3 regions of the Halomonas sp. DP4Y7-1 genome follow, and region 3 is predicted to be linked to each of the others. Evidence: predicted binding sites of a transcription regulator. Region 3 holds the regulator's gene; each other region holds the start of a gene.
The links. Region 3 encodes sigma-54, which starts transcription at its own class of promoters, with help from an activator protein. Its sites were predicted from a motif close to TGGCACNNNNNTTGCTNT; they were not measured.

Region 1 (7,971 bases), on a different contig from region 3:
GCAGGGCAAACAGCCCCATGGCGACCAGAAAGAAGGCGTAGGCCACCTTCTGCGTTTCATATTTCATGTTGCATATCCCTCCAGGATTATCCCTCTCTCGACCCCATCTCGTGACTGCCGACCACTGGCTGGCATAGCCAGAGGCTGCTACCCGGACTCATGGGGTGGCCAGTTCTGGTCATCGATGGCATCGGTCCATTGAAGGAAGTCGATCAACGACGTCATTTCTTCGTCGCTAAGGTCAAAGTGCGGCATCTTTCGACGACCGGGGATCGCTAGCGGCTGTGCGCGCATCCAGGCGGCCAGGCCTGCTCTAGCAGCCTCTGGGTTGTCACGTCCCTTGTAGCGTGTCCATACATTGGAAAGCTCTGGTGCGAAATAGGCCCCCTCACCCATGATACTGTGGCAGTTGATACACATGTTTTTCTCCCAGACATGCTTGCCTGCCCTCACCGAATCGGTGAGAGGGAGGGCACTGGTAGACTCCTTCACGATGTACCAGTGACTATGCGCCGTCAGAGCTACAAAGATCAGGAAGAAAAACAGTGAGCCACCATAGAAGATGTTGCGTGCTGCAGATTTTGTCAGACCCTCGGCCATAACGACGCCTCCTCATTGTTTTGGCCCATGGCGCCGAAAAGACAGACCTCCATGGCGCCGATATTCATTGTATGAAGAGGAGAGACTTTATACCTGACAAAAACACTCGGAATATGACGTGCATCACCCATTTTATCGATTGATTCGCCCTATCAACCATTTAATGGAGTGACGTTATTCACCCTTTTTTGGCAGAGATATACGCCTACTTCATGGAGACAATGCCGTCACCATAAACACTGAAAGAAAAGCATTGATACAGCTCAAAGACGAGCCGCCATCGGGTCATGAAAATGACGAAAACCAGGAGAGCATGCTGTGGCGATGAGCCGCCCCCAGCATGTAGAGAAACACCACAAGAGCCAGTGAGGCAGCGACGCTGCGTATCCAGAAAGGCAAGGTTGGCCGCATGGCCAGCATTCCAAGCCCGATATAGGCCAGCAAGGCCGTCAGCTTGGCGGCAAGCCAGGGTGTCTGGTGAGGCCACTGGGAAGTCGACACCATCAGCGCTACCCCTGCCGCCAGCAACAGGCTGTCCAGAACATGAGGGAGCTTTCTCATCGTGGGGGAGCCAACCGCTGGACCGGCCTGCATGGCGCGACACCAGCGCCAGGCGAAGAACAGCACGCTGAACACGGCCAGCGTCACATGCAGCGATTTCATGAACAGATAGAGGCTTGCCGACATGCTGCTAGCCCATCTGGCCGTCGAGGCGAGGTGCGCTCAGTATCGGCAGGTAGTGCAGAAGGAACAGTCCGTAGCCGGCGCACCAGCACACAATACTGGCGCTGTAGACCCAGTGGGTTACCGAAGGCCATAGCGCCAACAGCAGCGAGCGTGACAGTCCGGCGATGATCAGCAGCCCCAGGGCCACGCCGACCCCCGGCAGGCAGCGCATCGGACGGCCGGTATGTCCCAGCGACACGCGACACATCATCGACAGCATCATGGTCCCCATGGCGCCCACCGTGATGGCGTGAATGCCCAGCTCCACGCGGCCGACACCGAACAGCCCGAACGCCCACAGCAGCAGTCCCAATGGGACAAAGGCATAGCTCAGGTGCAGACTCCACAACAGCGGCTCCCGCGCGGTGGCCACCCCTTGCCAGCGGATCAGACGCAGCGGGTGAAGCACTGCCGCCAACAACAGAATACTGGCCAGCAGGGCATCAGGCAGCTCAATGCCAAACGTCCGGGCCAGCTGCAGCAGCACCGCCACGGCCAGACTGCCCAGTGCCGCACCTTCCAGCCATCCCAGCGACGGTCGTCGCTTGAGTCCCATGCGGTTGGCGGTGAACATCGGGATGACCCTCCCCCCCAGCACGGCCATGATCAACGTGACCAGCATGACCGCCAGGTAGGAGGACTGACGTACCAGCTCCGGGTCTCCCCGAGCAACCCCCAGGTGACTGCCCAGATTGGCCCCGGCCAGAATCGCCAGCACCGGGATAAAGACCAGATTACGCCAGCGCCTGGCACGAATGACCATCACCGCCATCACCGCACAGACCAGCGCAAGAAAGCCGACGTCCAGCGCCACTACCAGGGGCTCGGGCAAGCCGGGAAACGCCAGCCCTAGCCTCGCCGCCAGCCACAGCGCTACAAGCCCGAGCAGTGGACCACCGTGCAGGCCACGCAGTCCCGTCCAGGTCTGCACCGCGGTCAACAGAAAACCCGAGACCACCGCGGCCACCACGCCAAACAGCATTTCGTGCTGGTGCCACCACAGCATGCCCGCCCGGGGCGACAGCAGGAACACGCCGTGCCAGTAGCCCAGCCACAGCAGCAGCGACAGCAGGCTGAATGCCGCCGCCAGCAAGAAGAAGGGACGAAAGGCAAGGCGTGCCAGCGGCAGGCGATCGGCAATGGAGGACATGACAAGTACCCGAGTAAAGCCGTTGGTCTTGTCCAGTCTGGCCCGCTTTGGCTATCGCCACCATGATGCACATCAAAGGCACTGCTGATGCCAGGCCGACCTTCCCCCTGCTGGCCGCCTCCAGATAGCAGCCTCGCTAGTGCCTCCGGGCACCCCTCAGGCCTTCAGCCCCAGCCGCTTGGCCAGCCGGTGCAGGTTGCCCGGGTCCATGCCCAGCCGACGCGCCGTTCCGGCCCAGCTCTGCTCCATGGCCAGGGCCTGGCTGATGCAATCGCGCTGGAACTCGTCCGTCGCCTCCCTGAGCGGCAATAGGTCATGTGCCGTCCCACGTTGAGCACTCACCTGCTCATCGAGGTGGGCGGCTGAGCGCGTCAGAGGAGGTGTCTTCAGTCCAAGGTGGACGGTATCGATACGCAGGCTTCTGCGTCGTGCATCCGGTGACGCCAGCCGGTCGACCTCGGCCATCGCCAGCAGCGACGCCCTGGCCAGCAGGGACTCCAGCTCACGCACGTTGCCCGGCCAGTGCCATGCGAGCAGTGCTGCACGCGCCTGGTCGCTAAGACGCAGATTGCCGACGCCAAGTCGCACCCGGTTTTGCTCGAGAAAATGTCCGGCCAGCAACATCACGTCATCCAGGCGCTGGCGCAGCGGCGGGACCTCAAGGGGAAAGGCGCTGAGCCGATGATAGAGGTCTTCACGAAAGCGTCCCTGGGTCACCTCCTGGGCCAGGTCCCGGTTGGTCACCGCCACCACCCTGACGTCGACATGGCGCAGCTGATCGCTGCCCAGGGGCTGAATTTCCCCTTCCTGCAGCACCCGCAGCAGCTTCGGCTGCAGCTCCAGTGGCAGTTCTCCCACTTCATCCAGCACGAGGGTGCCACCGTCGGCCATCTGGAAGTGGCCTTTGTGATCGCTCACCGCCCCGGAGAAGGCGCCGCGCCGGTGGCCGAACAGGGTACTTTCGATCAGTGATGCCGGTAACGCCGCACAGTTCACCACCACCAGGGGCCCCCCGGCGCGGCGCGAACCATGATGCAGGGCGTGAGCAATACGCTCCTTGCCGACACCGGTTTCCCCGTGCACCAGCACGCTCATGTCGGTAGCTGCCACCAGTTCGACCGACGCCATCAGCTTGCGCATGGTGGCGCTGCGCCAGCCCACCAGGCGCTGGTTGCGATGGCCCTCAGGAGCATGGTTCAGGGCCAGCTGCAAACGCGCACTGTCCAGACGCTGCGACAGGCGCAGGCAGGTGCCCAGTAGCTCGGCAGCAGCCAGCAGACCCTCGTCATCCAAGTCGGCGAGGGCTCCCGGGGTCAGCGCGTCCAGGGTCAGCATGCCGATCAGCTCGCCACCATCGCGCAGCGGGACACCCAGGCAGTCATGCACCGGGGTCAGGCCGTCATCCAGCAGGCCATCATAGGGATCGGGTAACCCACAGTCGGCAGCGAAGCGACAGACCCCGGGCGCCTTGGCGATAGCTTCCAGGCGAGGATGGTCCTGGAGAACAAAGGTTCTGCCCGCGACCCCTTCAGGCAGGCCCTGAATCGCCACGGGTCGAAGCCCTGGCCCGTGTACGACCAGCAAGGCACTGGCGTCCGCCGACGTTCTCGCCACCAGCGAGCGCAGCACGCCCTGCCAGGCCTCGGCGAGCTCAGGCCCCTGTTGGTCACCCAGCCGCTGCAGCAGTCCACGCAGCTGTTGAAGAAAATCGACCACTCGCATTGTCCTTTTGACATGACCAGTGTCAAAAAGATAGCAATAACCCTGTCGATATGACACTAGGCAACATTCACTCGCCCCTCGATCGCGCTCGTCCTGCCCGACCCAGCCTGCCCTAGCCCGCCCCAGCCCGCATTCTCGCTGGCGATCCTGCCAGGGCCGCGGCAAGTTGGCGCACCCATGACGCCTGGGCACGCCCCTTGCTCCTGAGACATCAGGCAGAGGGAGCCTGACGCGTCACCACGTTGTTGATCTTAAAACGCGCAGCGCTTCAGCACGGGCGCGAACGGCCACCCTCCGACCCGCTGCGACAGCCTGGCTGACCACCTCGCCAGGACTGCGACTAGTCCGCAGCGAGCCATGCCTCCGATACGACAGCGCCAAGACGCCAAGATGAAGGATGCACGGCACCTTCGTCACCACCTTTCCCTGACAGGACCTACCATGACCACAGCTGCCCAAGACGCCATCATCGATGCTACCGCCCCGCTGGTCGCCGAGCATCTGGACGCCATTACTGCCCGCTTCTACCCGCTGATGTTCGAGCGCTACCCAGAGGTCAAGGCGGTGTTCAACCAGGCCCACCAGGCCGACGGCGGCCAGCCCAAGGCCCTGGCACGGGGAGTGCTCGCCTACGTGGGGCTGCGCCAGCAACCCGAGGCGGTACGCCAGCAGATGCAATCCGTCATCAGCAAGCATGTCTCACTGGGCATCCAGCCCGAGCAGTACCCCATCGTTGGCGAGTGCCTGATGGCCGCCATCGGCGACGTCCTGGGCGATGCCGTCACCGCCGAGATCGCTGACGCCTGGGGAGCCCTGTATGGCGACCTGGCCGAGCTGCTGATCGCGGCAGAGGCCGAGCGCTATCAGGCCTTCGCTGGCCGCCCCGGTGGCTGGCAGGGCCTGCGCGAGTTTCGCATTGCCCATATCCAGCGCGAGTGTGAGGTCATTCGCTCCTTCATCCTGGCACCTTGCGATGGTCAGCCGGTCGCCGATGCGCTGCCGGGTCAGTACATCGGACTGCAACTGCGCATCGACGGCGAGACCGTCCACCGCCATTACAGCCTGTCCGGCAGCCCCAACGGCTGCGATTACCGCATCTCGGTCAAGCAGGAGCCAGGCGGACGGGTCAGCAACTACCTGCACCAGCAGATGCAGGTTGGCGACACCCTGGCGCTGCTGCCTCCCGCCGGAGAGTTGACGCTGGACAATAGTGATAGGCCGGTGATGCTGATCAGCGGTGGCGTGGGCCAGACGCCGATGCTGCCGCTGGCACGCCAGGCGCTCAGCCAGGGCCGCCGGCTGTGCTATGTCCATGCGGCACGGGACATCCACCACCACGCCTTTCGCAGCGAAGTGGACGCCCTGGTGAGGGAGTACCCGACGCTGATGACGCGGATCTGTGCCTATGATCATGGAGACGACGGTGATATCACGGGACGCCTTGAACAGGCTCTGCTCGCCCGACTGCTGCCGGGTGCCGATACCCAGTGCTATTTTGTCGGCCCTGAGCCCTTCATGAGTGCCATCGACAGCCACCTGGCCGCCCTGGGTATTGCCCCTGAGCAGCGCCACTACGAGCACTTTGGTCCCTCGCGCCCGCTGCACGCGGCCTGACCCCTGTCGATCTTCGTCACCGTCGCTTTAGCACCGTTGCGTTAGCGCCAAAGCGCTATCAACAAAGCTTCCTCTGCGACGCCGGCATCCATAAAAAAGCCGCGCTCTGGGATCAGAGCGCGGCCTGCTGGCAGATACAAGACGGCGACGGTGGCTGGACCAGCGCCTCAAGCGTGCTGACGGGCTTCCGGCTTTCTTATCACCATGAAGTAATAGAACACGCCGGTCAGTGCCAGGAAGAACAGACTGTCTGGACTGGTAAGGAAGATCAGCGGATTGCCGTCGGACAGCGACAGTGAGCGCCGACAGTACTCCTCCAGGCTCGGCCCCAGCACAAAGCCCAGCAACAGGCAGGCCACCGGGTAGCCCTGGCGCCGCAGCAGGAAGGCCAGCACGCCGAATACCAGGGCAAGGCCCATCTGGAACACCGAATAGGTCGCCACATAGCAGCCCACCAAGGCCACTACGGCAATACTGGCGTACAGCACGTCGCGCCGGATGGAGACGATGCGCACGAAATACGGCCCCAGCACGTACAGGGTCAGGGGCACCAGCACCAGCGCAGATACCAGCAGGGCCATGAACATCGGTGCCACCAGCGCTAGCTGGCTGTCGAGGAACTGTGGCCCCGGCTGCAGGCCGTTGACCACCAAAACCCCCAGCACAATGGCGGTGGTCGGGTCACCGGGAATGCCGAACGACAGCATCGGCACGAAGGCCCCGCTGCACATCGCATTGTTGGCCCCTTCCGCGGCGGCGATACCTTCTACCGAGCCCTTGCCATACTTCTCCGGGTGGCGTGAGCTGCGCATGGACTCTGCGTAAGCCACGAAGGCCGCCATGGAGCCTCCCGCACCGGGCAATACACCGACGCTGTAGCCGATCATGGCCGACTTGAGATAGCGATAGAGACCGATCTCGCGCACCTCTTTCCACGGTGGAATAAAGTCGCGCCGGCGAATGGCGCTGGCCTTGATCGCATCCCGCTCGACGGTACGCTTGGCACGATTCTGCGACTGCACCAACAGCTCGCTGACGGCAAAGGCGCCGATGACCAGCGGCATGATGTCGATGCCCTGCATCAGTACCCCAGTACCAAAGGTGAAGCGGGTAATCGGCTGCATCACGTCGATGCCGACAGTGGCCACCATCACCCCCAGGGTGGTCGCGACCAGCCCCTTGGAGATGGCCCCGCGCTGAGAGATCACGATCACGATCAGCGCAAAGGCAATCAGCGAGAACTTGCCGGGGGTACGAATCAGCAGCGCGGCATCCGTTGCCAGGGGTGCCATGACCATCAGCAGCAGGGCCCCGATGGCGCCACCGATCATCGACGCCAGCGCCGCGTGCCCCAGCGCCTTGGCGCCCTGGCCGCGCTGCTGCAACGGATAGCCCTCGATCGCCGTCATCATCGAGGCCGGGGCGCCGGGAATATTGATGGTCGTCGCGGTGATGCTGCCGCTGCACATCCCGGCCATGAAGATGCCCGCACAGGCCACCAGCGCGGCGGTGATATCAAGGCTGTAGGTCAACGGCAGCAGCAGCGCAATGGCCAGCATCGAGGTCAGCCCCGGCACCGCACCAAAGAAGGTACCGATCAGGTAGCCACCGATGAGATAGGGCAGGATATCCGGCTGCATCAGCACCGCGAAGCCCTTGGACAGTTCGATCAGGTAATCCATGCCGTCACCTCCACAGCGTCGGCAGACGCACCTGGAACACCAGCTCGAACAGGGCGTATCCCAGCAGCGCGATGACCACCGCCACCAGCGCCTTGAAGCCCAGGCTGCGAAGCGCAGGACGGCCCGCGCCAAAGATCAGCATCATGGCGAAGGCGTAGGCAAAGGTAGAAAGAAAGTAGCCGACGCTGGCAAACAGACTGATATAGAGACCGGTCGACAGGGTCACCGCCAGGGCGCCCTGCCAGATTGATGCCGGTGCCGGCTCGCCCGAAGTCGCCGCTTGAGTCGCCTCTTGAGTCGCCTCCTGGGCAGACTCGCTCATCGGGGCCTCGTCCTCTGCGCTGTCACCGTCAGCGTGGCGATCGGCACGCACGACGAAGGCCAGTGCCAGCAGCATGACAACGCCCAGAAGCACCGGAAAGAACGACGCGGTCAGGGCACCATTATGCAGTGGTGGCGCAATCTTGAAGGCTTCTA
Region 2 (7,971 bases), on a different contig from region 3:
AGCACGGTGATGTGCGAGTGGGCGAGTCGGCCGATGGCACGAAAGACCTCCTGCATGGCCGGCGCTTCACCAATGATCTCTGCATCCAGGCCTTCGGGAACGCTGACGGGCCGTTGGCGTTCTCGCACGTGGGCGACCGCTCGGCGCACCAGGGCAAGTGCCTCATCGACATCGAAGGGCTTGGGCAGGTACTCGAAGGCGCCCCCCTGATAGGAGGCTACCGCACTGTCCAGGTCGGAGTGAGCGGTCATGACGATAACCGGAAGATCGGGGTGCACCTCACGCACCTTTGCCATCAGGTCCAGTCCATCGATGCCCGGCATACGAATATCGGTGACCAGAACATCCGGGGGTGAGGAGAGCAGACGATCCAGAATCGTATCGGCACGCTCGACCGCTTCCACCTGCAAGTCAGGCTGAGCCAGCGCCCGCTCCAGCACCCAGCGAATGGCGCGATCGTCATCGACGATCATTATACGAGCGGCATCAGTCATGACTCATCTCCAGGGGAATCAGCAAGCGAAATTCTGTGTGTCCGGGGGCGGACTCGCATTCGATCAGCCCGTCGTGCTGGTGCAGCACCGACTGGGCAATCGACAGCCCCAGGCCGCTGCCTTCGGCCCGTCCGGATACCATTGGATAGAACAGGGTGTCACGCAGGGTGTCGGGAATACCTGGCCCGTTGTCGATCACACTGACATCGCAGACCAGGCGATGACGCTGGGCCCCCAGAGTGAACTGGCGTCTGGCCCGGGTCCGCAGGCTGATCACGGGGTCTGGGGTGTCCGACTCGACCAGAGCCTGCACTGCATTGCGCGCAACGTTGAGCACGGCCTGGATAAGCTGTGCTTCGTCACCGATCAGCTCGGGCAGGCTGGGATCGTAGTCTCGCTCGATGCGGACCTGGGGCTGCTCTACCAGCAGCAGTGCCCGGACACGCTCCAGCACCCGGTGGATGTTCAGAGGCTCCCTGCGGCTCACTCGGTTCGGCCCGAGCATGGAATCGACCAGGTCCCTGAGTCGATCCACTTCCTCAATGATGATGCGGGTGTATTCCTTGAGCGCGGGTGTCTGCTCGAGGTCACGCTCCAGCAGCTGTGCGGCGCCACGTATGCCGCCCAGTGGGTTCTTGACCTCGTGAGCCAACCCTCGCGCCAGCACCTTCATGGTCTCCTGGCGCGACTGTAGGGCCTCTTCTCGCGAGATCCGCAACAGCCGGTCCCGCGGCTCCAGCTCGAGCAGCAGGCTATCCCGAGCCAACGGCGTCACCGTGTAGTCCACCGTCAAGGGTTCGCCACCGCCGAGGGTCAGCCGCGCCTCACGCTGGGTATAGGGGTGCAAACCGTCTCTGGCACGCGCCAGCACGTCGGCGATATCGTCTTCTCCGCCGACCCAATCTCCCAGCGGTACGCCGATCACTCGGGCAGCGCTGACAGCCAGCAGGGCTTCCGCTGCGGGATTCATCCACGTTGGACGCAAGTCCTCATCAAGCAGTACAACCGCCGTGGTGAGGTGTTCGATGATGCCTGACGCCATGAGCGTATCCTGAGCAGATGAAGTCGTTCAGCCGAGCGTGAGGTGCACCCCCTGCGAGGCGCTGAAGGCGCCATCCCGAAGCAGGCGTCGTCAGCGAGTGCACTTCCTTAATGCAAGCAAGAAGCGGGCCAGACTCGCTTTCACCTAGACGATGACCACCGTGGTGCGCCGTGTACCCGCTGCCGTCCCACGGGGGAGCCTGGACACTCCTCCCCATGGACATGCTACTGCACCAAGCTGGTGCACTGCACTGGTTTAGGGCTTATGCCGAATGGGATTGGAGCCACACCAGCGGGCCACCCGGGACCGGCGTGACTCCGGCCAGATGTCTGAGCTGCCAGGGGGACAGGGGGACCAGGGGGAACGGGAACAAGGGAGACAGGGAGCATTCGCTATCTACGATGACGGCCCATGGCGGGAAGTCGCGGGCACCGCAACGCGGGCTCGCTGCACGTGCAGCACGACAGCGTCGCTGCGCTGGCGAACCTTGCGATCAGGGTCGATCACGACCAGGACGATGCGGTGCTCTCCCCGCTCGAGCTGAGTCAGGGTCAGTGGAGAATCCTCCGTCGTCACCAGCACGCCATCGACCTCAAGCCCCAGCACATAACCGGCGTCAAGAGGCGGGCTTACGGCCGCCGCGACCTCGAGGCTGCCGCCAGCGCCGCTGGGCAGCACGCTGCCAGATGCCGGACGGGCAATGGCCAGTACCTCCCGTGCCAGGTAGCCCGGCGCAGCAGCGCTGATATCCCCCGGCAGCTGGGACAGTGCCGGGGGCAGAGGAGCACTCGGCACATGGGAGAGCACCCCTGGCACGAAGCGCTCTCCACCTTCCAGCGGCCGATCGCTATAGGTGACGCCGCCATGACGTTCGACGCGACGATAGAGGGCATCGGCGGCACTCCCCTGGGAGCCATACAGCAGCAGTATCGTCAGCAGCAGGCCTCTCGATACTCGCCAAAGCCATATCCGCTCCCGCCATATCCACCCCCGCCACATCAGCTCCAACCGGCATCGCCGAGCCGGCAGGCGGCCCGACGGCTGTGGCGACATGGCCTGCCGGCAGCGCGGTGGTAGCTTCACGGTGGCTCCTTGATGGGGGTGTCTTGGCAAGCATGCGATGCCTGTCCTGCCAGGCCAAGGGCATCGCTTGCTCGAGGGCAAGGCCAGGCCAAAAAAAATCGGCCCCGCTCAAGGCGGGGCCGATACTCGACGAGGTGTCGTCGTCGCTGGATCAGCAGCTGTAGTACATGTCGAACTCGATCGGGTGCGTGGTCATGCGCAGGCGCTCCACGTCTTCGTTCTTGAGCTCAATGTAGGCATCGATCATGTCGTCGGTGAAGACACCACCTTCGGTCAGGAAGCTGCGGTCTTCATCGAGAGCCGCCAGCGCCTGGTCGAGGCTTTCCGCCACAGTCGGAATGGACTTGCCTTCTTCCGGCGGCAGGTCGTAGAGGTTCTTGTCCATGGCATCGCCAGGATGGATCTTGTTCTTGATGCCATCGATACCCGCCATCAGCATGGCCGCGAAGCACAGGTAGGGGTTGGCGGTCGGGTCAGGGAAACGCGCCTCGACACGCTTGCCCTTGGGGCTGGCGGTGTACGGAATACGGATCGACGCAGAGCGGTTACGGGCACTGTAGGCCAGCATGACCGGTGCTTCGAAGCCCGGCACCAGACGCTTGTACGAGTTGGTAGAAGCGTTGGTGAAGGCGTTCAGCGCACGTGCGTGCTTGATGATGCCGCCGATGTAGAACAGCGCCATTTCAGACAGGCCAGCGTACTGGTCGCCAGCAAACTGGTTCTGACCGTCCTTCCAGAAGGACTGGTGCACGTGCATGCCGCTGCCGTTGTCGCCGACCAGGGGCTTCGGCATGAAGGTGGCGGTCTTGCCGTAGGCGTGGGCCACATTGTGGATCACGTACTTCATTTCCTGAACTTCGTCGGCCTTCTTGACCAGGGTGTTGAAGGCTACGCCAATTTCGTTCTGGCCGGCGTTGGACACCTCATGGTGGTGCACCTCGACCTTCTGGCCGATGGCTTCCAGGGTGTTACACATGGCGCCGCGCATGTCATGGAAGCTGTCCACCGGGGGAACCGGGAAGTAGCCGCCCTTGACCCGAGGACGGTGGCCCAGGTTGCCGCCTTCGACGGCGCGGTCCGTTGACCAGGCACCCTCTTCGGAGGAAATCTTGTACATCGCACCTTCGATGTCGGCCTTCCAGTGCACTTCATCAAAGATGAAGAACTCGGGCTCGGGGCCGAAGAATGCAGTATCACCCAGGCCGGAAGACTGCAGGTAGGCCTCAGCGCGCTTGGCGATGGAACGCGGGTCGCGCTCGTAGCCCTGCATGGTAGCCGGCTCGATGATGTCGCAACGCAGAATCAGGGTCGCGTCTTCGGTGAAGGGGTCGAGGAAGCCGGTGCCGTCTTCCGGACGCAGAATCATGTCGGACTCGTTGATGCCCTTCCAGCCGTTGATGGAGGAGCCATCGAACATCTGGCCGTTCTCGAAGAATTCCTCGTCGACCTCGGAGGCCGGAATAGTGACGTGCTGTTCCTTGCCGCGGGTGTCGGTGAAACGCAGGTCAACCCACTTGACGTCATGTTCATTGATCAGGGCGAGAGTCTTGTCTGACATGTGGTCCTCCAGAGTGAAACTTGTTCGTGACTCGAGCATTGGGGCGACGGCACCAATCCCATGTCACCGACTTCGAATTGGGGGATGATCCAGGGAGCAAAAGGGGTACCGGGATCCTTTGTAGCACGCTCCCGGGACAGTTCCCATGGTGACGTGCTCGACACGATGACACTGTCAGAAACAATGCAGGTTGCGTGCCATCATTGCACCAGCATTGATCAAAAAAATCTCAACCCAATGTTTTTCATAGATTTTAAGTTCTCGCCACTGCTGCTCCAGCATAGCGCATTGGCTCACGGTCATCGCGTCAAAGACCCACTTGTGCACCAAAATGAAGCGCCGGAAACTTTTATGCACCAAAATAACCCTCAACCATCTCGACGCTGAAGTCTGCCGAGGCGATCGCTAGGGGTAAGGGGTCGCTGGAACCTTCTGCAACGCGCGGATACACTTCCTTACGTTTGTCGCCGACCCTCCCGTCACGGTCGGCGTCACCCGCCTCGGAGTGTCGTCGTGAATATCAGCCTGATCATCGATGCCCGCCTGACCGGCAAGGATTTGTCCTGCCGGCTGACGCAGGCACGCCAGCAGATTGCCCTGTTCCAGGGGCGCAGCGAGATCATAGTCATCGACGATGGTGGCATCACCTCTGAACAGCTCGGCGAGCACGCGAAAGACTATCGGCTGGTGCGCGTCCGTCCGGCGCCGATGGGGAGACGCTTCAACCTGGCAGCCTCTCACTGCAATGGGCGAATGCTCGGCTTCTGCCTGGGCCCACTGGACTCAGCCTGGGTAGAACGCATGATGGCCGCGGCTGCCGACGAATCACGCCCCATGGTCAGGCCATCTCGGCCTTGTCCGCTGGCCCTGTTCCAACTTCTGCGACAGACGCCCACACGGGCACTTGGCGTAGAGCGCAACTGGTTCGAGCGCCTGGGAGGCTTTGATCCATCGCTGGACCTGAGCGCCGTAGAAGACCTGGCCACGCGGCTCAAGGCCTGTCGGGCCAATGCGCTGGTACAGCGCGCCTGAGGGGCAGCTACTCAGCAGCCGCCGCGCAACGGCTGTTATGTCGTAGTTGGCCCATGCCATCCTGAGCATGCCTCTACTGCGGCCCTCATGCCATGGCCCTGATGCAGCGGCCCTGATGCAGCGGCTCCCATGCAGCAGCCCCGTACACTCCTGCCAAACGCCAGCCAGGGGCAGGCCCCTCAGCGACCCGCTGGATGACGCTGGTACTCATGTTGATAGAACACCGTCGTGGAGAGCCCTCTCATCAAGGCGTCACAAAGACGTAGTCATATAGACGTTGTTATGCCGTGGCGTCGAAAAACGCCGTCTCAAACAGGCGGACACACAAGAGATGGCACCTCAAGCCACTCCTTTCTTGTCGCCTTCTCGCGCAAAAACGCCTGAAAATGGGGCTTAACGCGTCAAGTCAGCGTCACGCAGGTGCTTGAAAGTTCAGTATCTTGAGAATTCACGGATAGATTGACCGCAACAATGCTGGTCGTTGTCATCACCCAGGCCCTATAATGCGGCCCCACTTTTTCCAGCAGGATCCCGTCGTGATCGAGAATCTTCGCAACATCGCCATCATCGCTCACGTCGACCACGGCAAAACCACCCTGGTCGACAAGCTGCTCAGCCAGTCCGGCACTCTGGACCGCAAGGCCGAGGGGCAGGAGCGCATCATGGACTCCAATGACCAGGAAAAGGAACGTGGCATCACGATCCTGGCCAAGAACACGGCGATCCGCTGGAGCTCTCCCGAGGGACAGGACTACCACATCAACATCGTGGACACCCCTGGACACGCTGACTTCGGCGGCGAAGTCGAGCGCGTCATGTCCATGGTGGACTCGGTCCTGCTGCTGGTCGATGCCGTTGACGGCCCGATGCCGCAGACTCGCTTCGTCACCCAGAAAGCCTTCGACCAGGGCCTGAAGCCGATCGTTGTCGTCAACAAGATCGACCGCCCCGGCGCACGTCCTGACTGGGTCATCGATCAGATCTTCGATCTGTTCGACAACTTGGGTGCCAGCGACGAGCAGCTCGACTTCCCGATCATCTACTGCTCGGCGCTCAACGGCATTGCCGGTCCGGAACCGGACCAGCTGGCCGAGGACATGACGCCGATGTTCCAGTCCATCGTCAACATCGTCGAGCCGCCCAAGGTTGAACTCGATGGCCCGCTGCAGATGCAGATTTCGGCCCTCGACTACTCCAGCTACGTCGGCGTCATCGGCCTTGGTCGCATCACCCGCGGCGCCATGTCACCGAACCAGCAGGTCGTGGTGATCAACAAGGAAGGCCAGACCCGCAAGGGCAAGATTGGCCAGGTCATGACTCACCTGGGCCTTGAGCGTGTCCAGACCGAGCAGGCCACCGCCGGCGACATCGTCTGCATCACCGGTATCGACGAACTGGCCATCTCCGACACCATCTGTGACGCGGCTGCGGTCGAGGCACTGCCGGCCCTGACGGTCGACGAGCCGACGGTCTCCATGACCTTCCAGGTCAACGACTCACCGTTTGCAGGCAAGGACGGCAAGTTCGTCACCAGCCGCAACATCAAGGATCGCCTGGACCAGGAGCTGATCCACAACGTCGCGCTGCGCGTCGAGCAGGGTGAATCACCGGAGAAGTTCATCGTTTCCGGTCGCGGCGAGCTGCACCTGTCGGTGCTGATCGAGAGCATGCGTCGCGAAGGCTTCGAGCTGGCCGTCGGTCGTCCTGAAGTCATCATCCGCGAGATCGATGGCGAAAAGCAGGAGCCCTACGAAGAAGTCATCATCGACTGCGAAGAGCAGCATCAGGGCGCCATCATGGAAGAGCTCGGCTACCGCAAGGGCGAGCTCAAGAACATGAATCCGGATGGCAAGGGCCGCGTGCGCCTTGACTTCATCATTCCGGCGCGCGGCTTGATCGGTTTCCGCGGTCAATTCCTGACCCTGACGTCAGGCACCGGCATCCTGACCAGCCGCTTCGATCATTACGGCCCGCTCAAGCCCGACGCCTCCATCGAGCGTCGCAACGGCGTGCTGGTGTCCATGGTACCGGGCAAGGCCCTCGCCTACGCCCTGTATGCGCTGCAGGAGCGCGGCAAGCTGATCATCGACCACGGCACCGAGGTCTATGAGGGCATGCTGGTCGGCATCAACAACCGTGCCAACGACATGGTGGTAAACCCGACCAAGGGCAAGAAGCTTGATAACATGCGCGCCTCCGGTAACGACGAGAACATCGTGCTGACTCCGCCGGTGCGCTTCACCCTGGAACAGGCCATCGAATTCCTCGATGACGACGAGCTGGTCGAGATCACCCCGAACCATATCCGTCTGCGCAAGAAGTTCCTGACAGAAAACGAACGCAAGCGCGCCAGCAAGAAGTAATCGCGCCACTTTCCGTTGCCTCGATGCCCGCCTTCTGGCGGGCATCGTCGTTTGTAGCGGGACATCCGCCATATTGCCGACTCGCCCCCCATGGAGCATTTATCAGCCTGGGCTTGATAAAGGAACTTCTCCGCCCATAAGCTGCCACAGGAGTATGGCTTCGGAGTAAGGGGTCCGTCGGCGACCCTGCCCCGACAGGTCTATGCTAAGGACAGAACATCATCTTTCGCGAACGAGGAGCCACGCGAATGCACAAGCATGTCGAATGGGATGATCCCGGCGCCGACAGCGTACAACGCTATTTTGCCGACAAGCCTGACGAGTACCCCACCGCCCACATCGGCAGCATCATTGCCGGCCGCTATCACGGATACTCGGTCAGGGTGAAAGTGGAAGCTC
Region 3 (7,971 bases):
CGGCGTGCTGACCGATGGGCAGCTTATCTTTCATGCCGACGGTACGGAACTGAAGGCCTTCAACACCCTCGATGGCCACGGTATCAAGCTGGCCAGGCGCGCGGGAATCGACGTCGCCCTGATCACCGGGCGTAGCTCACCCATGGTCTCCCAGCGCGCCAAGGCGCTGGGCATCCAGCACGTCCAGCAAGGTGTCGAACGCAAGCTGCCGGCGCTGGCATCGCTGTGCGCCGAGCTGTCGCTGTCACTGGAAGAGGTGGCCTATTGTGGAGACGACCTGCCCGACCTGCCGTGCATTGACCGCTGTGGCGTGGGCATCAGCGTGCCAGGCGCCCCGTTCTACATTCGCGAACGCGCCCGCTGGGTCACCGAGCGCTGCGGCGGTCATGGCGCAGTACGCGAAATCACGGATACCTTGCTGGCGGCCCAGGGCCGCCTCGACGGCGTGGTGAACAGCTATCTGAAGGACGGACCCCTGATATGACATGGCGTGCACTGCGGCCCGGTTTCCGTTTCTGGCTGGTCATCCTGCTGCTGGTGCTGGGCGGTGGTCTGGCCCTGCTCGACCCGCGGGACGGCACTGTGCCCGACCTGATCACCGACGATCAGGCCGGCGAGCCGGACTACTACCTGATCGATGCCACCCTGACGCGCTTCGACACCGAGGGTGCGCCCCATCAACGCATCACGACCCCACGTCTGGTGCACACCCCGCTGGATGACATCACCCGCGTCGACCAACCTGACATGGAGCTTGTCGATGACAGTGGCCGCCTGTGGATCGCCACTGCCACCGACGGCGAACTTGGCCCGGACGGCAACCCTCTGACACTGACCGGAGATGCCCACCTTGAGGCCCCTGCCGAGCGCTGGCAGCTGGATACCGAGGTACTGGTCTATGACAGCGATTCAGGCCACGCCTGGAGTGAGACGCCTGCGGTATTGCGCCAGCCCCCCCAGGAAATGCGAGGCGAGCGCTTCGATGCCTGGATCCATGACAATACCGCCCGTCTGACCGACAATGTCACCGGCTATCATCCGCCAGAGCCTCAATAAGCCAGAGCCACACTCAGCCCGAGCCCTAACAAGGAGTCACTTCCATGATGCGTCCCCGTCCCGCGCTACTGCTCGCCCTGGCCCTGGGCCTGACGAGCGTCGCCACCAGCACCGTCACCCTGGCGCTGGAAAGCGACCGCAGCGCCCCCATTCAGGTAGAGGCCGACCAACTGGACCTGGATGACCGCGCAGGCACAGCGGTATATACCGGCGATGTGCGTATTCAGCAGGGCAGCATGCTGCTGACCGGTGAGCGTGTGGAAATTCAGCGCAACGACCAGGGTCAGCTATCCCGCGCCACGGCGACTGGCTCCCGTGCCTATCTGGAGCAGCAGCCTTCGCCGGAAGAGCCGGTGGTCAAGGGCTGGGGCAAGAAGGTGGTCTACCATGTTGCCGAGCGCCGCATGGAACTCATCGACCAGGCGGAATTGCACAAGGCCAATGACACCTTCGACGGTGCCTACCTGGAGTACTTTCTGGATCGCCGCGTCGTCCAGGCTCGCTCCAGCGCACAGGGTGTCGACGGCCAGCAGCGCATTCGCATGACCCTCGAGCCGGAAAGCCAAGGAAACTGATGAAGACTCTCCACGCTCGCCATCTGGCCAAGAGCTACAAGAAGCGCCGCGTCGTCCAGGACATCAGCCTGTCCATCGAACAGGGCAGCATTGTGGGCCTGCTGGGCCCCAACGGCGCAGGCAAGACCACCTCCTTCTACATGATCGTCGGACTGGTCAGGGCGGATGCTGGCACCATCAGCATCGACGATGACGACCTGAGCCGCGCGGCCATGCACCAGCGGGCACTGGCGGGTATTGGCTACCTGCCCCAGGAAGCCTCCATCTTCCGCAAGCTGTCCGTAGCCGACAACATCATGGCGATCCTCGAGACCCGCAAGGACCTCGACCGGGACGGTCGCCAGGCGCGCCTTGAGCAACTGCTCGAAGACTTCCATGTCAGCCACATTCGCGACAACCCGGGCATGAGCCTGTCCGGCGGGGAAAGACGCCGGGTCGAGATCGCCCGAGCCCTGGCCACAGAACCCGCCTTCATTCTGCTCGACGAACCCTTTGCCGGGGTGGATCCGATCTCCGTCGGCGAGATCAAGTCGATCATTCGCCAGCTCAAGGCTCGTGACATCGGCGTCTTGATCACCGACCACAACGTGCGCGAGACGCTGGACATCTGTGACCGCGCCTACATTGTCGGCGACGGCCAGATCATCGCCGAAGGCAGTGCCGAGTCGATCCTTGCCAACCAGCGCGTCAAGGAAGTCTATCTCGGCGAAAACTTTCGCCTTTAGCCACCACGGGCGCTGCCGGGCCGCTATGTTGGCAGGGTCTTCATGGCGCCCGCTCGACCTTGCACTGACGCGCATGCGGGGCACTGCAAGCCCTGCGCGCCACCCCCTGCCCACAAGTTGGCAAGAAGCTTGCATGGTACCTGACCCGCCGTTAGGGTAAGGCTTTTCAGCTCCACGAACGGAAGTCACATCATGGCCCTCAAGGCGTCACTGCAGCTGAAGATCGGCACCCAGCTGACCATGACCCCTCAGCTGCAACAGGCTATTGGCCTGCTCCAGCTTTCCACGCTGGACCTGCGCCAGGAAGTCCAGCAGGCGCTCGAGGCCAACCCGATGCTCGAGCTGGAGGATGAATTCGGCGAGCTGCAGGTCAAGGACAGCAAGGACGACGACTGGGCCGACGAGATCCCCTCCGAGCTAACGGTCGACAGCGACTGGTCCGATACCTATCAAGACCTTGGCACCGCCCCGGCCGGCAGCGCCGAGGCGCCAGACTTCGAGCGCCAGGCCAGCGGGCAATCCCTGCATGGCCACCTTAGCTGGCAGCTGGCCCTGCTGGACCTCAATGATAATGACAGGCGCATCGCAGAGTGCCTGATTGACGCGGTCAACGGCGATGGCTACCTGGTGGGACACCTTGACGATATCGCCCAGGGCCTGGCCGATGACGACGCTGCTGCCCCGCCCCTGCAGGACGTGGCGTCGGTGCTGGCCAGGCTGCAGCAATTCGAACCTACCGGTGTATTTGCCCGAGATTTGCGCGAATGCCTGCAGCTGCAACTGGACAGCCTGCCCCGTGACACCCCCCTTCTGCCCCAGGCGGGAAGACTGGTACGCCAGTTTCTCGAGGCGCTGGCCAGCGGTGATCGTCGTCTGCTGAAGCGCCGCCTGAGCCTGACCGAAGAGCAGCTGGACGATGTCATCGAACTGATCCGTGGCCTCGACCCTAGGCCTGGCAGCCAGTACGGCGACAGCGACAACGACTATGTCATTCCCGATCTGGTGGTCCGCCACACCGAAGAAGGCTGGCGCGTCGAGCTGAACCCTGAGGCGATGCCACGCCTGCGCATTCAACCCGACTATGCGGCGTTGATCCGACGGGCCGACAAGAGCCAGGACAACCAGTTTCTGAAGGACCACCTGCAGGAGGCGCGCTGGCTGATCAAGAGCCTGGCAAGCCGCAACGACACCCTGTTGAGGGTCGGACGCGAAATCATGGAGCGGCAGCTCGACTTCCTCGAGCAGGGTGAAGCCGCCATGAAACCGCTGGTGTTGGCAGACATTGCGGCCAAGGTCGAGATGCACGAATCGACCATCTCCCGGGTGACGACCCAGAAATTCGTGCATACGCCACGGGGAGTGTTCGAGCTCAAGTATTTCTTTTCCAGCCAGGTTGGTCAGGATGGGGATGCCCATTCCAGCACTGCCATACGCGCCATGATCAAGTCGCTGATCCAGCAGGAGCCGCCTCGCAAACCGCTGTCTGACAGCAAATTGGTGGAGCTGCTCGCCGAAGACGGTGTCAACGTCGCCCGACGCACCGTCGCCAAGTATCGAGAAGCGATGAATATTCCCTCTTCAAGCGAGCGCAAGCGCCTGCGCTGAGCCCGGCCAGAAGGCTCGAGACAGGCGAAGAGCAGAGTGCGTAGCGCAGTTGCATGAAAAGCGCAAGCGCTTGAAATATCGCACGACATCTGCGTCTTAATGCGTAGAAGCAGGGGGGTTTGCAGGATCGGAAAAAGGGTTACAATCGAGCTACCACCCGCAAGAGCAAGGAGCCTTGTCATGCAAGTCAACATTACCGGCCACCACGTCGAATTGACCGATCCCCTGCGTGACTACGTACAAGAGAAGCTCGCCCGTGTGGAGCGCCACTACGACAACATCACCAATGTGCAGGTCACCCTCTCGGTGGAGAAGGAGCGCCAACAGGCTGCCTGTACGCTTCACGCTGCCGGTGCAGACCTGCATGCAGAAGCCCAGGACGGCGACATGTACGCCGCCATCGACGCCCTTGCCGACAAGCTGGACCGCCAGCTCGTCAAGCACAAGGAAAAATCCCAAGCCCGCGCCCAAGGCGCCGGAATTCGCTGACCTCTCATGACATTGGATGCCATTCTCCCCCCCGAGCGCACGCTATTTGACGTCCCGGGGGGCAGCAAGAAGAGGGTGCTGGAATTTTTCAGCACCTTCATTGCGCAGAACACACCAAGCCTGGATAGCCAGGAAGTCTTCAGTCGCCTGATCGGCCGCGAACGTCTGGGTAGCACCGGCATCGGCAATGGCGTGGCCATTCCGCATGCTCGCAACCCTCACTGCAAGGCCCCTATCTCTGGCTTTCTCAAGCTGGCAGAGCCGATTGATTTCGACGCCATCGACGGCGAACCGGTGGACCTGGTATTTGTCTTGCTGGTGCCTGAGGAAGCGGATGATGCTCACCTTGCCCTGCTGGGACAGGTGGCCGGGGTCATGAATGACGCCGATACCCGACATCGCCTGCGCCACGCGACGTCCCAGCGCGAGCTGCACGAGCGCTTGCAGGAAGCGATTCGCCAGCAAGCCCCCGGCGACGCCACGACCTGACGGCACACGCCGAAAGCGCCTTGATCCTATGTCTTGATGGCGCACGCCTTGCCTGGCGCCTAGAAGAATGGCGCCTCGCTAACAGGGGCCTCGCTGATTAACCTCTAGCTGATTACCATCTAGCTAGATAGCACGCTCTGATCGAGCGTGATCTGGCTGTCACCGCGCGGTGACCGCCTGACACCTACTGCCCTCTTATCGCCCCCTGCCAAGGAGACAGGACATGCAGCTCGTGATCATCAGTGGTCGCTCTGGCTCGGGAAAGTCCGTGGCGCTTCAGGCTCTCGAAGACCTGGGCTTCTATGCCATTGACAACTTGCCAGCGACGCTGCTGGGGTCACTGGTCGAAGAGCTGGAGAATGGACATTCACAGCGCATTGCCGTCAGTGTCGATGCGCGCAATCTGCCCGAGGCGCTGGAGCGTTTTCCCGCGCAGCTGACGGCGCTGAAGCAAGGTCCCATCGACTGCCAGGTCGTCTATCTCACCAGCGACGCGCGGATTCTGCTGGAACGCTATTCCCATACTCGACGCCGTCACCCGCTGACCCGCAATACCGACATGACCCTGGCCGAGGCCATCGAGTCCGAGCAGAAGGCGTTGTCTGGCATTCGCGACCTGGCAGATCTGATCATCGACAGCTCCCGCCTGTCCGTACATGAGCTGCGTTCACGCATCGCCGAGCAGGTGGCCGATCATCGCAGCGGCCAGCTGAGCCTGACCATCGAGTCCTTTGGCTTCAAGCGTGGCGTGCCCCCTGACGCCGACATCGTGTTCGACGCACGCTGCCTGCCTAACCCCTACTGGGAGCCATCGCTGCGGGATGCCAACGGCTGCGATCAAAGCGTGATCGCCTTCCTTGAGCACTATCAAGACGTCGCCGACATGAAGCGCGACATCCTGACCTGGGTGCGCAACTGGCTGCCACGCTATCAGGCCAGCCAGCGCAGTTATCTGACGGTGGCCGTAGGCTGCACCGGGGGGCAGCATCGCTCGGTCTATCTGGCCGAGAGCATCGCCGCGGCGCTGGTCGACGACCACCCGAGAATACGCCTGCGCCACCGCGAGCTTGGCCAGCAACGTCGTCTGGACAGCGGGGCACAATGAGCGTGGCCAGACGCGAGCTGACCCTTACCAATCGCCGCGGGCTGCACGCTCGGGCGGCCACTCGCCTGGTCACCTGCTGTCAGGCGTTCGACGCCTCCGTGACCGTGCACCACGGTCAGCGCTGTGGGGATGCCGCCAACATCATGTCCCTGCTGATGCTGGCGGCCCCCTGCGGCACCGTGCTGACCCTGGAAGCAGAAGGTCCCGACGCCGATGCAGTGCTCGACGCTCTTGAGGCCTTGTTCGTCGCACGCTTCGACGAAGACGCCTGAGGCCCTCGGCCACTGCGCTGACCCTGCCCTACCCTCCGATTTCGCCTCGCTTCAAAGGACATCATGCAGCTTATCCAGACTGGCAAGTATACCGAGGTCCACTACGACCCGGACCAGGATGCCTTTATCAAGACCTTCACACCCAAGGCGAGCGATCGCTGGCGCTACCGCCTGGGCATTCGCCGCTACCCGGGACACAACTTTCGCTACGTAGCCCGTCGCCTGGAGCGCCTGGGAATCGACACGCCCACCATTCTTGACGCTCAGCGCTACCGTCTGGTCACCGCCAACGTCCATGGTGTGGCGCTGAAACAGCTAGTACTCGATGATCCCGCCTTGCAGGAGCGCTACCTGGACATCCTGGAAGCGCTGTATCGTGACCGCATTCACTGTCGAGGCCTGCATACCGACAACTTCCTGGTGGTCGACGGTACGATCATCGCCATCGATCTGGATGCCTACAAGGCCCCGCGCGTCTTCACCTATCCACGCCGGGAGTTCATCGACTGCCTCAGCCGGTCCCTCAAGAACGAGGAGTCCTTTCTGTTCGAGCGTTTCCTCAAGCGCGTCGACGCCCAGCATCCCTGAATGGCCTGACGGAGCCTACCCGGCTGGTGGGAGCCGCGGGAGCAATGGTAAACTCTCGGAAATATTTTTGGTTTACTATGCCCTCAGGAGCCGAAATGCCCTCTCCCGTCTGGCACCCCTACGCCCACCTCAAGACACAAACAGCCGCACCCAGGGTGGTCGGCGGGCGCGGCACCCGCTTCACCCTGGACACCGGCGAATCTCTGCTCGATGCGACCTGCTCATGGTGGTGCATGATTCATGGCTACGGTCATCCGCGCCTGGTCGACGCCATCAAGCAACAAGCTGACACCCTGTGCCATGTCATGCTGGGCGGGCTGACCCACGATCCCGCCGATCAGCTGGCGCGGGAGCTGGTGCGACTCACACCCGAAGGACTCGAGCACGTGTTCTTCTCCGATAGCGGTTCCGTCGGCATGGAAGTCGCCATGAAGATGGCCGTCCAGTACCACCATCTGCGCGGCCATTCGGGCAAGCGCCGGATGCTGTCGTTGATGAAGGCCTACCACGGTGACACCGCCGGCTGCATGGCAGTGTGCGACCCGGAGGAAGGCATGCACTCGCTGTTTGCCGGCTACCTGCCCGAACACCACTTCGCGCCGGCACCCAAGGCGCCTTACGGCGCCACTGCGCAACAGGTCGAGGCGGATCTGGCGGCGCTACGCAGCGTGCTTGAGCAACACCACCACGAGATAGCCGCCCTGCTGATGGAACCCCTGCTGCAGGCGGCGGGTGGTCTCAACATGACGTCACCGCACTATCTGCGCGGCGCACGAGCGCTGTGTGACGAGTTTGATGTCCTGCTGGTGTTCGATGAAGTCGCCACCGGCTTTGGCCGCACCGGCAAGATGTTCGCCGCCGACCATGCCGATATCACGCCCGACATCATGGTGCTGTCCAAAGGCTTGACCGGCGGCTACCTGGGTCATGCCGCCACCCTGGCCACCACCCGCGTCCATGACACCTTCATCGGTGACAGCCAGCTGCATGCCTTCATGCATGGCCCCACCTTCATGGGCAACCCGCTGGCCTGTCGGGTTGCGCTGGAGAGCCTGCGAGTGTTCGAG

Region 1: the regulator sigma-54 is predicted to act here: its motif matches at 4,385-4,402, upstream of hmpA (NO-inducible flavohemoprotein).
Region 2: the regulator sigma-54 is predicted to act here: its motif matches at 1,650-1,667, upstream of glnL (nitrogen regulation protein NR(II)).

The regions. Positions count from the first base shown of each region.
Region 1 covers NZ_JAHVKS010000008.1:122,723-130,693, forward strand. Annotated here, with positions in the region: gene KUV72_RS15355 (cbb3-type cytochrome c oxidase subunit I) at 1-67, opposite strand, end outside; gene KUV72_RS15360 (c-type cytochrome) at 148-600, opposite strand; gene KUV72_RS15365 (SirB2 family protein) at 886-1,287, opposite strand; gene KUV72_RS15370 (NnrS family protein) at 1,292-2,476, opposite strand; gene norR (nitric oxide reductase transcriptional regulator NorR) at 2,633-4,198, opposite strand; gene hmpA (NO-inducible flavohemoprotein) at 4,640-5,812, shown strand; gene KUV72_RS15385 (tripartite tricarboxylate transporter permease) at 5,980-7,494, opposite strand; gene KUV72_RS15390 (tripartite tricarboxylate transporter TctB family protein) at 7,499-7,971, opposite strand, start outside.
Region 2 covers NZ_JAHVKS010000008.1:41,672-49,642, forward strand. Annotated here, with positions in the region: gene ntrC (nitrogen regulation protein NR(I)) at 1-494, opposite strand, end outside; gene glnL (nitrogen regulation protein NR(II)) at 487-1,536, opposite strand; gene KUV72_RS14985 (hypothetical protein) at 1,933-2,619, opposite strand; gene glnA (glutamate--ammonia ligase) at 2,771-4,177, opposite strand; gene KUV72_RS14995 (glycosyltransferase family 2 protein) at 4,691-5,209, shown strand; gene typA (translational GTPase TypA) at 5,746-7,572, shown strand; gene KUV72_RS15005 (hypothetical protein) at 7,821-7,971, shown strand, end outside.
Region 3 covers NZ_JAHVKS010000004.1:123,727-131,697, reverse strand. Annotated here, with positions in the region: gene KUV72_RS09555 (KdsC family phosphatase) at 1-484, shown strand, start outside; gene lptC (LPS export ABC transporter periplasmic protein LptC) at 481-1,056, shown strand; gene lptA (lipopolysaccharide transport periplasmic protein LptA) at 1,101-1,631, shown strand; gene lptB (LPS export ABC transporter ATP-binding protein) at 1,631-2,356, shown strand; gene KUV72_RS09535 (RNA polymerase factor sigma-54) at 2,549-3,961, shown strand; gene hpf (ribosome hibernation-promoting factor, HPF/YfiA family) at 4,142-4,450, shown strand; gene ptsN (PTS IIA-like nitrogen regulatory protein PtsN) at 4,457-4,939, shown strand; gene rapZ (RNase adapter RapZ) at 5,163-6,044, shown strand; gene KUV72_RS09515 (HPr family phosphocarrier protein) at 6,047-6,316, shown strand; gene KUV72_RS09510 (hypothetical protein) at 6,380-6,904, shown strand; gene bioA (adenosylmethionine--8-amino-7-oxononanoate transaminase) at 7,000-7,971, shown strand, end outside.